Regions from separate parts of the Cryobacterium sp. TMT2-4 genome, predicted to be linked through region 1. Evidence: predicted binding sites of a transcription regulator. Region 1 holds the regulator's gene; each other region holds the start of a gene.
What was found. Region 1 encodes LexA, which represses DNA repair genes until DNA is damaged. Its sites were predicted from a motif close to TCGAACANNTGTTCGA; they were not measured.
Positions count from the first base shown of each region.

Region 1 (4,878 bases):
CTACTACGACCAGATGTTGGATGCCCTGAGCACGGTGGGCGCCGTCCCCGCCCGGTTCGCGCATCTGCGGGGCGCGGACGGCCACCTCGACCTGGCCGGCTACTTCACCCTCGCCCGCGGCGAAGGGGAGAATCCGCCGCTGGAGATGACCAAATGGTTCGACACCAACTACCACTACCTGGTGCCGGAGATCGGCCCCGAGACCGAGTTCACCCTCGCCGGCACCCGCCTGGTGCGCGAGTTCGAGGAGGCGAAGGCGGCCGGATTCCTGACCCGGCCCGTCATCGTCGGCCCGGTCACCTTCCTGCTGCTGAGCAAGCCCAGCGACGAGGCCCCGGCCGGATTCAGTCCGCTTGACCGCCTCGACGACCTTGTGCCGGTCTACGCCGCCCTCCTGCAGCGGCTGCGCGCCGCTGGAGCCGAATGGGTGCAGCTCGACGAGCCTGCCCTGGTCAGCGAGAGCATCGACATCCCGAGAACGGATGCCCTCGCCGGCCTCCGCTTCGCCTACAACACCCTCGGCGCCCTCGCCGAGCGTCCCGCCCTGTTTGTCGCCGCGCCGTACGGCAGCCTCGACGACGCCCTACCCGTTCTTGCCATCACCCCGGTGGAAGCCATCGGGCTTGACCTCGTGCGGGGAAGCGTGCCGGCGGAGACCCCCGGACTAAACACGACCACTCTCGTGGCCGGCGTCATTGACGGCCACAATATCTGGCGCGGCGACCTGGCCGCCGCTTTCGACACGGCGGCCGGCCTGGTCCGCCTCTCGCCGCGGATCTCGGTTTCCACCTCTACCTCGCTGCTGCACGTTCCCCACGACGTCGACGACGAATCGGCGCTGGACGACGACCTGAAGACCTGGCTGGCCTTTGCGGATCAGAAGGTCGCGCAGGTTGCCACACTCGCCCGCGGCCTCAGTCTGGGTCGCCGTGCCATCGAGATCGACCTCTCTGCGGCCTCCGCGGCCCTCGACGCGCGGGGGGTGGCTCCCGGAGTCCACGATGGCGCCGTTCGGGTGCGCGCCGACGCGCTCGCTCCGGGCGACTTCACCCGGGGCGCCTACGCAGCCCGAGTGGCAGCCCAGGAGATGGCCCTCGGGCTGCCGTTCCTGCCGACGACCACGATCGGATCCTTCCCGCAGACCGGGGACATCCGTCGGGCCAGGGCGCAGCTGGTACGGGGGGTGCTGAGCACCGCGGACTACCGGGACCTGATGCGCGCCGAAATCCGTCGGGTCGTCTCGCTGCAGGAAGACATCGGCCTCGACGTGATCGTGCACGGGGAGCCGGAACGCAACGACATGGTGCAGTACTTCGCCGAGAACCTGGACGGCTTCGCGGTCACCGAGAACGGCTGGGTGCAGTCCTATGGCAGCCGGTGCGTGCGCCCGTCGATCCTCTGGGGTGACGTGTCCCGGCCGCGGCCCATCACGGTCGAGTGGTCGGCGTTCACGCAGGGGCTGACGCCCAAGCCCGTCAAGGGGATGCTCACCGGTCCGGTCACGATCCTCGCGTGGTCGTTCGTGCGCGACGACCAGCCGCTGGGCGAGACGGCCAGGCAGGTGGCCCTGGCCCTCCGGGACGAGATCGCCGACCTGGAGTCGGCCGGCATTCAGATCGTCCAGGTCGACGAGCCCGCGCTGCGGGAGCTGCTGCCGTTGAAGCAGAAGGACCAGGCGGAATACCTCGACTGGTCGGTGGGGTCCTTCCGCCTGGCGACGGCCGGTGCGGCCGCGGCCACCCAGATCCACACCCACCTCTGCTACTCGGAGTTCGGGGTGGTCATCGACGCGATCCGCAACCTGGACGCCGATGTGACCAGCATCGAGGCGGCACGCTCTCGCATGGAGGTGGTGGGCGATATCCGGTCCCAGGGCTTCGACCACGGTATCGGCCCGGGAGTGTGGGACATCCACTCGCCGCGTGTGCCGAGCGTGTCCGAACTCACCGACCTGCTCGAGCGCGCCGCGGCGGCCATCCCGGCCACCCGGCTCTGGGTGAACCCCGACTGCGGCCTCAAAACCCGCGGCTACACCGAAACCGTCCAGTCCCTGCACAACATGCTCGCCGCCACCCGCATCCTCCGCGCCCGCCTGACCTCCTCCGTCTCCGCCTGACCCCGCCTCCACCCACACAAAAGCCGGGCACGACACCAAGAACAGTGTTCGTGCCCGGCCCACAAGACCCGGCTCACAAGACCCGACCGAAATAACCATGGTGACTCAACACTCGCGCGTCTCCACGACGCTGGTCGAAACCGTCGAGACCAAGAGTCCGCCTGAAATGCTGATGTGCTTGACTGCTGATGCCCTAAACCGACCGCAGCACTGCCACAACCTTCCCCAGAATCTCGGCGTGATCGCCGACGATGGGTTCGAAGTTGGTGTTGCGGGGCAGCAGCCAGGTGTGCCCGTCGCGCTGGCGGAAGACCTTGACGGTTGCCTCGTTGTCGAGCATGGCTGCAACGATTTCACCGTTTTCGGCGGTCTTCTGCTGCCGCACGACGACCCAGTCGCCGTCCATTATGGCGGCGTCGATCATCGATTCGCCCGACACCTTGAGCATGAACAGGTCGCCCTTGCCCACCAGCTGGCGGGGTAGCGGGAAAATCTCGTCGATCTGCTGTTCGGCGGTGATCGGGATGCCGGCGGCGATGCGACCGACGAGCGGAACCATGGCGGCGTCGCCGACCTGCACTCCGGTGTGGAAACTTTCCGAGGCTCCGGCCGTCGTGTCTTCGGGCGACTGCGGAATCTCGATGAGCACCTCCAGTGCTCGGGGACGGTTCGGGTCTCGGCGGAGGTAACCGCTCAGTTCCAGCTGGTTGAGCTGGTGGGTGACGCTCGACAGTGACGACAGGCCGACGGCGTCGCCGATCTCGCGCATGCTCGGCGGATAGCCGCGTTGGCTGACCGAGCGCTGGATGACGTCGAGGATGGCGAGCTGCTTCTCGCTGAGGCTCTTGCGCCGTCTGGTGCCGCCCTTGTCGCGGGGACCGCTGGTGTTCTGTGCCACGTTCGTCGCTCCTCGTTTTGATTGATGCGCTGGCAGCAAGCAGCGAATGCCGCCGATTCACGCGAATGTCGGGGGTGCCTGATTGAGTGTCAATCAACAATCGAAACTGTATCCGCGTTGAGCTCATTAAACAAACATGTATTCGAGTGCGTCGGAACAAATATTTCAGAAACTACCGAATAAAGCTTGATTGTTCGAATAATCGAATATACATTCGGAACATAAGTTCGCATCCGGCTCTCCCGGCCGAGAGTCGGATGCGTCTTCTCACAGGAGGTTTCACATGAGCACTGCACTTGAACGAGGCGCCCCCATCGCGACCGGACGCACCCGGCTCCGACTCACCCGGCGCGGTCGCGTCGTTTTCACGTCCCTGGCTGCCTTTCCGCTCGTGGCCGTGGCCCTGGCCGTCGCCCTCAACGGAGGCATCGCCGCCGCCGAGAACTCGACCGTCGCTCACGTGGCCTCGGCCTTCGACTACGTCACCATCAAGTCGGGGCAGTCGCTCTGGCAACTTGCCGAGACAATCGCGCCCACGTCCGATCCGCGCGAGGTGATCGCCGAGATTGTGAGCCTCAATCAGCTGCCGTCCGACAGCGTGCAGCCCGGTCAGCGGCTGGCGCTTCCGAACGACCTGTGAACTACCCGCGGCGAGCCCCCGCCGGTCTCACCCCGGTAATATTGGGGGAGTGACCAGTCTCAACGATCTGCCCCTTCGCGATAATCTGCGCGGACTCACTCCCTATGGGGCGCCGCAGTTGCACGTGCCGGTGGCTCTCAACGTGAACGAGAACACCCACGGCATCCCGGCTGAGGTGGCGCAGGACATCGTGGCGGCGTTGGCCGTGGCGGTCACGACCGTGAACCGATACCCCGATCGGGAGTTCACCGAGCTGCGGGATTCCCTCGCCCGTTATCTCGGTCACGGCCTCACCCGAAAGAACATCTGGGCCGCCAACGGTTCCAACGAGGTTCTTCAGCAGGTGCTGCAGGCCTTCGGCGGCCCGGGTCGGTCCGTGCTCGGCTTCGCGCCGACCTACTCCATGTACCCTCTGCTGGCCTCCGGCACCGGTACCCGCTGGATCGCGGGCGGTCGTGACGCAAAGTTCGAACTCTCCCCGGCCACGGCGCTCGAGTGGGTCGACCGGGTTGCCCCTGACCTCGTCTTCCTCTGCTCGCCGAACAACCCCACCGGCACGCCCCTGTCCCTGGAAACGATCGCGGCCGTCTACGATGCGAGCGACGGCATCGTTGTCGTCGACGAGGCGTACGCCGAGTTCGGGACGGATGACGCGCCAACCGCCCTGAGCCTGCTTCCCGGCCGGGAGCGCCTGCTGGTGTCCCGCACCATGAGCAAGGCGTTCGCCTTCGCCGGTGTGCGCGTCGGCTATCTGGCCGCCGATCCCGCCGTGACGGATGCCCTCCGCCTGGTTCGTCTGCCCTACCACCTGTCCGCGCTCACCCAAGCTGCCGCGGTCGCCGCGCTCGTCCACACGCCCGCGATGCTTGCCATGGTCGACGACATCCGCGGGCAGCGGGACCGCATCGTGAGCGAACTGGCCCGGCTTGGCTACACTCCGCTGCGCAGTGCGAGCAACTTCGTGCTGTTCGGCGGCGTTGAGGACCCTCGGGCCACCTTCGAGGCGCTGCTGGCGGAAGGCATCCTTGTGCGCGACGTCGGCATCCCGGGCCACCTGCGGGTCAGCGCCGGCACCGAGGCCGAGACCACGGCGTTCCTCGACGCCCTCGAGGCGCTTGGGCGGCCGTGAACGGCGCGGGCCAATAAACTAGTCGTATGAGCTTCTCTTTCGCGACCACCTCGCCCCGTTTCGCCCACCTGCAGCGCGAGACCAGCGAGTCGAGC
Region 1 covers NZ_SOGE01000040.1:30,802-35,679, reverse strand. The annotation lists gene metE (5-methyltetrahydropteroyltriglutamate--homocysteine S-methyltransferase) at 1-2,116, shown strand, start outside; gene lexA (transcriptional repressor LexA) at 2,310-3,014, opposite strand; gene E3O54_RS14530 (LysM peptidoglycan-binding domain-containing protein) at 3,298-3,654, shown strand; gene E3O54_RS14525 (histidinol-phosphate transaminase) at 3,704-4,783, shown strand; gene hisB (imidazoleglycerol-phosphate dehydratase HisB) at 4,810-4,878, shown strand, end outside.

Region 2 (4,878 bases), on a different contig from region 1:
AGATCACCAAGCTCCGCGCCTAGACGGTCGAGCACACCCTCCGGTGGTCGAGCCGATCGGTGGTCGAGCCTGTCGGTGGTCGAGCCTGTCGGTCGTCGAGCCTGTCGAGACCCGGTGCGCCGGCTCCGGAGGCCCACACACCGGCATCCGTTGTCGCCGCCCGCGCTAACGGATGCCCCGGGCCGGGTTCGGAAGATGGCCCGCCTGGTTTCGACGACCTCGACCACCGGGCTCAGGTCGCTCGCGGCCGGGGATTTAAGCTGACGTCGGTCGAGCCGGACGAGACCGGTGACCCGATCCCGGGGACTCACCCTGACGTTGGTCGAGCCTGCCGAGGCCGAGACCGTGCCCGTGCCCGTGCCCGGTTGGCCGGGTTCCCTTCCGCGGCCCGCCAGGTGCGGGTGGGGTCGTAGCAGTAGGGTGCCCTGACTTCGGGTGTGCCGCGGATCATGCGGATGTTCCAGCCGGAGGTGTCGATGCTGTGGTGGTGGTACCAACACAGCAGGACCCCGTTGGTGATCTCGGTTTTTCCGCCGCGGTACCAGGGGATCACGTGGTGTACTTCGCACCAGGCGGCGGGCACGGTGCACCCCGGAATGATGCAGCCGCCGTCGCGGGCGGCGATGGCGCGGCGTTGGGCCCGGTTGAAGAAACGATTCTCGGTGCTGAGCCTGAGCACCTCGTTGTGCGGCCCGAACCGGATCTCCTGAAAACCACCGGCGCAGAGCGCCTGCTTCACACTTGTCAGAGAGATCGGCGCTTCGACGCCGTCGATCCAACCCACCCCATGGTCGGCGGTAAGGTCGGCCTGGTTGACGTGGATCATGACGGTGGGGGCGGCGCCGCCCATGGTCGGGGTCCCCGCGTCACGGGTGGCGGCTTCGAACACACCACGGAGGATGTCGGCGCGTTTCTGACCGCCGTTACGGTCGTCGCTGAGGGCCGCGGCCTCCGCCCCCGGGATCAGCTGCCCGGCCGCCATGCGCGCCTGTTCCTCGGCCGTGGGGAATGCCGGCGCCGCGTGAGCGGAGAGGTACGTGTCGAAGATGGCGTTCATGATGCCGCGGAGCTCCGGCGTGACTCCGCCGCGGAGCGGGTAGAGGCCGTCGCGGAAGAGCCCGAACCCGACAGTGCTGCGGGCCTCGGCGACGGGCTCGTTGGGGGCGGTGCCGTCGGGATCGAGGCGAGCCTGCCACTGGCTGGCCATACCCCGCACCAGGTCCGCAGGGAACGCGAACCCCTCCCCGGGCAGGCCGCGGGTTTCGTCGGTGACGGCGCCGGTGGCACTGGCCACCAGGGCACGTTCGGCAGTGCCGAGCTCGTCGGGCGCGACCCGGGCCGCGACCTGGTCGAGGGCCGTGACGATGTTCTCGGCCGCGTCCACGCCGAGGTCCCCGGCGGTGAGGGAATCGGCCACGGCCGGGTAGTAGGGCGGCAACATGCTGGTGCCCGCCCGGCGCGGCGTGACGTTCTCGCCCAGGCGCACCCGCCGGTTCGCCTCCCGGGAAGAGACGCGGGTCAGACGGGTGATCAGATCGATGCCGCTGCTGGCCCCGTTCTTATACGCGAGGGACTCGTGGCCGAGGATACGGCGGGACCGCACCGAAATGTCGGCGGCAGAGGCGACCCTGGCCGCATCGACCCGGCGGCCGAGGTCTTCGACCGTGCCCAGCACCATCATCGCGTCGGCCTCACCCAGGAGCGAGAAGGAGACCGAGTCGAGCACGGCCGCGGCCAGATCACGGGCCTGCTGCAGCTGCTGCACGAGAGGTGACTGTGCACGGGGTGCCTGCGCGAGGGGCGGCACCGCCTGCGGTGAGGCGGTGGGGTGGTGCGGAGTGGGGGCTCCAGCCATGCCTACATCGTATACACGTTCTAAGTTGAAGTCAATAGATGAGGTAGGATCACTGTCGAGTTTCGTTTTCCTGTTCTAATCGATTCGGTGACAGAAGGGGGTGGCGACGCGGGGCACGGATGGTGCGGCGCGGGTTTGCAGGCTGGACTGCCGGGTTTTGGCACGCTTAACCACCGGCGGCGAGCGCAGCCAGCCCGGGGCATCCGTCGTGACGTCAACTCGGAGAAATACGCGACACGCCGGAACTGATGGCGCCCAAACCGGCGTTTCCTAAGATTCTCCGCGTTTACGTGCCGACGGATGCGGGTGGCGGGCCCGGTGACGGGTACCTCCTACGGGCGGTGCGACGGCTGTCCGCGGGAAACCCATCCGCTCCAGGTCGGCAAAAAAGATCGGCCGCACAACCTGAGCTGCGCGGCCGATCCTGGAACTATACGGTCGGCTGGACTACACCGGCGAGGGCATCGTGAAGCTCTTTGGCTTCAGCGTCGTTCACAGAGACGACAAGTCGACCTCCACCTTCGAGCGGAACACGCACGATGATAAGGCGCCCCTCTTTTACAGCCTCCATTGGCCCGTCTCCGGTCCTTGGCTTCATGGCCGCCATGAACTCCCCTTCCATTCATTCGTCTGAACTTCTATTATCTGCCATTACGGGCTGAGACTGTAATTAGGGAGGTGTCCAGTCCGCTCCGTCGACCCCCCAGCACAGCAGGAGCCAGCCCCACTGTCCGGCGATGAACAGCAGCACGATGCCCACCCGGTAGACGGCGCTCCGCGGCTGCGCCACGGCACCCAACAACGGAAACATCGGCATCAGCAGGCGGAAGGTGCTCGACTGCGGGAAAAACACCGCTAGCAGGTAGAGGCCGTAGCTGGCGAGCCAGAACCGCAGGTCAGTGCCCAGTCGGCGCACCGCCGGCAGCAACAGGGTCAGGCCGAACGCCAGGATGAGCCCCGAGACAACGATGATGCCCAGCGGCATCCCGAGCCACCAGACACCGCCCTGGAACCAGGCGGTGAACGGAACGAGTTCCTGGTAGCCGATGTAGGCCGACCGCCAGGCCAGCTCGGTGTCGGTGTAGGCGGTGATCGACCCCGTGGCGATCCAGGCGATGGCCGGCCAGGCCAGGCCGGAAATGCCGCTGAACACGGCAACGGATGACGCCAGCAACCGTTCGCGCACCGAAAACGGGTCTTGTGTCCGGGCAAGCCAGCGGTGCAGGACGTGCAGCCCCAGGGCGAGCGCGAAGGCCAGGCCGCTGGGCCGGGTCAGCGCCATCACGGCGATCACCGGGAACAGCAGCACATACCGCCGCTCGAGCAGCAGGAGAAGTGCCAACGTGAGCAGGAAGAGGTACAGCGACTCGGCATAACCGAACTGCAGCACGGGCGACAGCGGGGCCACACAGAACAGCACCACCGCGAACAACGCCGTCCCGGAGGCCTGTACCGTGCGCATCAGCCGGTAGAACAGTAGGGCGGCGCCGAGGCTGGCGGCCAGGGACACGAATACGGCCACGGGTGCCCACGGCTGCCCGAGGAGCACCATCAGCAGGCGCACGACCACCGGGTAGCCGGGCATAAAGGCCCAGGCGTTCTCCGCGATCTCCCCGCCGGCGGTGAGCGGCAGTGTCGACGGGTAGCCCGCGACGGCGACGATGTTGTACCAGCGGGCGTCCCACATGTTCGCGAACTCCGCGTAGCCGGGTGACACGCCCGTCCACGGGTTGGCGCCCTGCACATTCGCAAGCAGTAGCACCAGGGTGGTCGTGACGAGCCGGGACGCGGCCCAGATCAGGGCGACCAGGGCCCACCACGGCGTGAGCCGGTAGCCGGCCTTCCAGCCGGACGACGCCACGGCTACCCGACGCTTGTGGTCAGCCACGCGCGAAGGCCGTCCTCGCAGTCCGTGATCTGCGCCAGGGCGACGCGTTCGTCGTCGGCGTGGGCCTTCAGCGGGTCGCCGGGGCCGTAGTTGACGGCGGGAATGCCCAGGGCGGAGAAGCGGGCGACATCCGTCCAGCCGTACTTGGGCTTGGCCTCGCCGCCGACCGCGGTCAGGAACTGCAGGGCCAGCGGGGCATCCAGGCCCGGCCGGGCACCCTCGGCCCGGTCGACGACGGTGATCTCGTAGCCCGCGAAGAGCTCCTCCAGGTGCACGATGGCCTCCGCCGAGGTGCGGCTGGGGGCGAACCGATAATTGATGTGCACCATGCACTCATCGGGGATGACGTTGCCGGCGATGCCGCCGCCGATGCCGACGGCGTTGAGGCCTTCGCGGTAGACGAGGCCTTCGACCTCGACCTGCCGCGGCTCGTAGGCCGCCAGGATGTCGATGACGGGCCCGATCTTGTGGATGGCATTGTCGCCGACCCAGCTGCGGGCGGAGTGGGCGCGCAGCCCGAAGGTGCGGATCTCCACGCGCACGTTTCCGTTGCAGCCACCCTCGATCTGGCTGTTTGTGGGCTCGCCGAGGATGGCGAAGTCCCCCGCGAAGAGGTCGGGCCGGTTGAGGGCGAGGCGGCCGAGACCGTTGAGGTCGTCGGAAACCTCCTCGTGGTCGTACCACATCCACGTTACGTCGACGCTGGACGCGGTCAGTTCGGCGGCCAGCTTCAGCTGCACGGCCACGCCGGCCTTCATGTCGACGGTGCCGCGGCCCCAGAGATAGTCGACGCCATCGATGGTCTCGAACCGGGTCGGCAGGTTGTCGTTCAGCGGGACCGTGTCGAGATGGCCGGCAATGATCACGCGCTGGGCCCGACCCAGGTCGGTGCGGGCGACGACGGTGTCGCCGTCGCGGATGATGTCGAGGTGCGGGTACCCGGCCAGCGCGCGTTCCACCGCGTCTGCGATGGCGGCCTCGTTACCGGACACCGACTCGAGGTCGCAGAGCGCCCGGGTGAGCTCGATCGAGGTCGCGGACAGGTCCAGGTTCACGGTGTTTTGGGGCACTCTACTAACCTAGAGCCATGACCTCCGCCGTGCCCCCGACATCCGTTTCCCCCTCGAACGCGTGG
Region 2 covers NZ_SOGE01000006.1:24,264-29,141, reverse strand. The annotation lists gene E3O54_RS01565 (O-methyltransferase) at 1-23, shown strand, start outside; gene E3O54_RS01560 (HNH endonuclease signature motif containing protein) at 308-1,855, opposite strand; gene E3O54_RS01555 (DUF3117 domain-containing protein) at 2,286-2,462, opposite strand; gene E3O54_RS01550 (hypothetical protein) at 2,526-3,743, opposite strand; gene dapE (succinyl-diaminopimelate desuccinylase) at 3,719-4,813, opposite strand; gene dapD (2,3,4,5-tetrahydropyridine-2,6-dicarboxylate N-succinyltransferase) at 4,831-4,878, shown strand, end outside.
Region 2: E3O54_RS01560 (HNH endonuclease signature motif containing protein) is a predicted target of LexA. The motif match lies at 1,863-1,878, and genes of this name have one in related genera.

Region 3 (4,878 bases), on a different contig from region 1:
CTCGTCACGCATCTTGAGCTGCCAGGCCTGTGCCCAGGAGAGGAAGAAGCGCTGGGTGCCGGTGAGTCCGTCGATCACGGGCGGCGCCTGGCCGTCCAGCGAGATCAGGTAGGCCTTCCAAGCGATGGAGAGCCCGCCGAGGTCGCCGATATTCTCGCCGATGGTGAGTGCGCCGTTCACGTGGTGGTCGGGAACCTGATGCGGGGCGAGCTCGTTGAACTGCTCGATCAGGGAGCCGGTGCGTTCTTCGAAGGCCGTGCGGTCATCTTCGGTCCACCAATCGGTGAGTAGCCCGGTGCCGTCGTATTTCGAGCCCTGGTCGTCGAAGCCGTGGCCGATCTCGTGGCCGATGACGGCGCCGATCGCGCCGTAGTTGGAGGCGGAATCGCGGGCATCGTCGAAGAACGGCGGCTGCAGGATGGCGGCCGGGAAGACGATCTCGTTGAAGCCCGGGTTGTAGTACGCGTTGATCGTCTGCGGGGTCATGAACCACTCGTCGCGGTCGAGCGGGTTGCCGATCTTGCCCAATTCCCGCTGAAACTCGAACTCGCTCGTGGCGCGCACGTTCTTGATCAGGTCGGCCGGGTCGACCGAAAGGGTCGAGTAGTCCCGCCACTTGACCGGGTAGCCGATCTTGGGGGTGAACTTCTCGAGCTTGTCGAGCGCACGGGCGCGCGTCTCCGCGGTCATCCAGTCGAGTTCGGTGATGCTCCGGCGGTAGGCCTCGACCAGGTTGGCCACGAGTATGTCCATGCTCGCCTTCGCGCTGGGCTTGAAGTGCCGCTCGACGTAGATGCGCCCGACGGCCTCGCCGAGCGCCCCCTCGACGAGCGAGACGCCACGCTTCCAGCGCTCGCGCAACTGGGGAGTGCCGGTCAGGGTGCGACCGTAGAAGTCAAAGCTGGACTCGACGAAATCGCTCGACAGGAACGCGGCGCTGGAACGGATGATCTGCCACCGTAGCCAGTCCTTCCAGCCCTCGAGCTGGTCCTCGGTGAGCATCTCCGCCAGACCGGTCACGAAGCTGGGCTGGCGCACGACAACCTCGTCGAGAGCACCGGCCGGGCCGTCAAGCCCGTCAAGCCAAAGGTGCAGGTCGGCGCCGGCGGCCAACGCGGTGACCTGACCCCAGGTCTTGAGGTTGTAGGTCTTCTCGCTGTCGCGCGAGCGCACCTTGTCCCAGTGGTGAGTGGCGAGCTCGGTTTCGAGAAGGAACACGCGCTCGGCGCGACCGGCGGCATCCGGGGTGCCGACGAGGCCGAACATCCGGGTCAGGAACGCCTGGTAGGACTCCCGGATCGCGGCGAACTTCTCGTCGCGGTAGTAGGACTCGTCGGGGAGGCCGAGCCCGCCCTGCTCGACGAAGACGAGGTAGCGCTCGGGGTCCCCCGGATCGTTGTCGACGAAGAGACCGAAGGCGCCGGGCACGCCCGCGCGCTCGAGGCGGCCGAGGGTGCCGAGCAGCTCGGGGATGGAGGTGACGGCGTCGACGATGGCGAGATCGGCCGCGAGCGGGGTCGCTCCGAGCTCTTCGACGCGGTCCTCGTCCAGGAAGCTGGCATAGAGGTCGCCGAATTTGCGCTCCTCGGTGCCGGGGGCGGCGGTCTGGGCTTCGAGGATGATTTCCCGGACGGCCTTCTCCGATTCCTCGGCGAGCAGGTAGAACGAGCCCCAGCGGGCCTTGTCGGCCGGGATCTCGCTGCGGGCGATCCACTTGCCGTTCACATGGCGGAAGAGGTCGTCCTGCGGACGCACCTCGAGGTCAAGTTCGTCGCGGTCGATTCCGGATGCGGTCCCCTGGTCAGTCATGCCTCCACCCTATTCGCTGTGACAGTGGCCGAGCTGGTAGAGACCTATCGGGTGTGCACACGGATGGCGGTGGACCTCCCGGCTCGCTGGTCGAGCGCGCCGAGACCCGGAGCTACAGCCCCACCGCCTTGCTCGGCAGCGCGATCAGTGTCTGCTCCGGATCGTTCTCCACCGGTGGCCGCAGCCAGTGTTGCGTTCCGGTGCGGGTGATCTTCCAGTGCTGGTTGTGCAGCAGTAGATGGTGCGGGTGGCAGAGCAGTACTCCGTCGGCGAGGTTGGTGTCTCCGCTGTCGGTGAGCCAGTCGTTGATGTGGTGGGCTTCGGTCCAGGCTGGTGATCGGTCGCAGTCGACCCACCGGCATCCGCCGTCGCGCACTCCCATCGCGGCGCGTTGTTTCTCGGTGAAGAGTCGTTCGTCACGGCCGACGTTGATGATTTGGCCGATGTCGTCGAACTTGGTGCCGCGGGTGCCGGTGTCGCAGAGCACCCGGTCGATGGTTTCCTGCGAGATGGGGACCGGGTTGCCTTCGATCTGCCCGTGAGCGGCGGGTTCGGCGGCACCCGGCTCGGCGGGTTCGGCTGTGAGGGCTTTCTCGGTCACGATCACGCGCACCGAGGGGCGGCGTCCGCCGAAGACCCGGCCGGGGTCGGCTTCGCCGGCGATTGTGAGCAGCTGCACGAGGGAGTCCGCGTTGATCTGCTCGGTGCTGCGCGGGTCGTCCTGCATTTTTTGGGCCCAGGCGGCGCGTTCCGGGTCGACGAAGCGCACTCCGCCGCGGCGGGGGCTGGTGATGGAGTCGAAGGTGGAGAGCACGAACTCGCCGTCTTCGGGGGCGAAGAGCCCGTTCAGGCGCACGTTGCCATTGCTCAGCCGGTAGACCTTCAGGGAGCGGTCGTCGTGGGCCTGCTTCTCCCGGGCGGTGATGCCGGCCTGATCGAGGAGCCCAGCAGGGCGACGGCGTCGGCCGCCCGACTGAGGTCATCCGCGAGGTTCGTCATGGTACGAGGGTACCTGATGTCATACAGGTAGTCGAGTCTCTGTCACTTATTATGGACACTTTATAGCATTAGTTTCGAAGTCTTGTCTGGCAGCGCGGAGATTGGCTCGCCGGGTCTCGACAGGCTCGACCACCGGAAGCGGACACCGGGTGCGGAGGGGCTGAACTAGAGTTTTGGCATCACCATCACCGTGCTCCGCCCGCAGCCCATCGACCGCGAGATCCTGCGCCTCGCCATTCCCGCCGTCGGCGCGCTCATCGCCGAACCGCTCTTCCTGCTCGCCGACTCCGCCATGGTCGGGCACCTCGGCGCCGTTCCGCTGGCCGGACTCGGCCTGGCCGGCGCCGTGCTGCAAACGATCATCGGCCTGATGGTCTTCCTGGCCTACAGCACCACGCCCGCGGTGGCCCGCTGGCTGGGGGCCGGTGACCGCCGCCGTGCGGTCGCCGTCGGCATCGACGGACTCTGGCTGGCCCTCGGCCTCGGTGTGCTGCTCGCGATTGCGGGCTGGTTCGCCACCCCCCTGCTCGTCGGCGCGTTCGGCGCCGAGCCCGCCGTCACCGCCGCGGCCGTCAGCTACTTGGGCCCATCGATGTTCGGACTGCCTGCCATGCTGCTCGTCTTCGCGGCGACCGGGCTGCTCCGCGGGCTGCAGGACACCCGCACCCCGCTGTGGGTGGCCGGGATCGGGTTCTCGGTCAACATCCTGCTGAATGCGGTGTTCATCTACGGCCTGGGACTCGGCATCGTCGGATCCGCCCTCGGCACAGTCGTGGCACAGTGGGCGATGGTCGCGGTCTATCTTGCCGTCGTCGGCCGCCACGCCCGCCGCGAGAGTGCGCCGCTGCGCCCGCATCGGGTCGGGATGTTGCGGGGCGCGGCATCCGGCGGCTGGCTGTTCCTGCGCACGGTGAGCCTGCGTGCGGCCATGTTGCTCGCGGTTTTCGTGGCCACGAGCCTCGGTTCTCCCGAGCTGGCCGCCTTCCAGATCGCGATGACCCTGTTTGCCACGCTCGCGTTCGCCCTTGACGCCCTGGCGATCGCGGCACAGGCGCTGGTGGGCCGGGGCCTCGGCGCCGGCAACCTGGCCGAGGTGCGCGCGGTGCTCAGGCGCTGCCTCGAATGGGGCGTGCTCAGCGGGTCCGCGCTCGGGCTGCTGGTGATCGCCGCGAGCGGCGTGCTCGGCCGACTGTTCACGAACGCGACCGAGGTCAGCGACCTGCTGCCGGCGGCCCTGATCGTGCTCGGGCTATCCGTTCCGCTCGGCGGGGTGGTCTTTGTGCTCGACGGAGTGCTGATCGGTGCCGGCGACGCGCGCTACCTGGCCCTGACCGGATTGGTGAACCTGGCCGCGTTCGTGCCGCTGGCCGTCGCGGTGCTGCTGCTGGCGCCGTCGGGACCAGCGGGACTGGCCTGGCTGATGGCGGCGTTCGCGTTCGGCTACCTCGGCGCACGCGGGGTGACGCTCGGGCTGCGCGCCCGGGCGGCGAAGTGGATGGTCGTCGGCGCCCGCTGACACCGGGGCAGCCCCAGCGCTGACGGCCGCGGCGCAGCTCGGAAAGTGGGCGCAGGTTCTCCCGTGCGCCAGCCTCCGCGACCGGCGCCGGAAGGCCAGGCACGGCGGCGGCGACTCTAGCTGAAGGAGTCGCCGCAGGCGCAGCTGCTGCCGGCGTTCGGGTTGTCGATCGTGAAGCCCTGCTTCGCGATGGTGTCCTCGAAGTCGATCGAGGCACCCTCGAGGTACGGCACACTCATCTTGTCGAGCACGACCCCGACGCCGTCGAAGTCCACGACGACGTCGCCCTCGAGAATGCGCTCGTCGAAGTAGAGCTGGTAGATCAGGCCGGAGCAGCCTCCGGGCTGCACGGCTACGCGCAGGTTCAGGTCTTCGCGACCCTCCTGGCTAAGCAGGCTGCGCACCTTCAGCGCGGCAGCGTCAGTCAGGCCGACGCCGTGGGCCGGTGCGATGGGGGCAATGGTGTCGGTCATGAGACTCCTCGGACTTCACGCTGCATGGACGCGTCGGGACCGCTCCGCTTGAGCGTTTCGCCTGCGCGAGTATTCAGACAC
Region 3 covers NZ_SOGE01000014.1:402-5,279, reverse strand. The annotation lists gene E3O54_RS03720 (M13 family metallopeptidase) at 1-1,809, opposite strand, end outside; gene E3O54_RS03715 (DUF222 domain-containing protein) at 1,922-2,695, opposite strand; gene E3O54_RS03710 (MATE family efflux transporter) at 2,993-4,324, shown strand; gene erpA (iron-sulfur cluster insertion protein ErpA) at 4,441-4,797, opposite strand.
Region 3: E3O54_RS03715 (DUF222 domain-containing protein) is a predicted target of LexA. The motif match lies at 2,828-2,843, and genes of this name have one in related genera.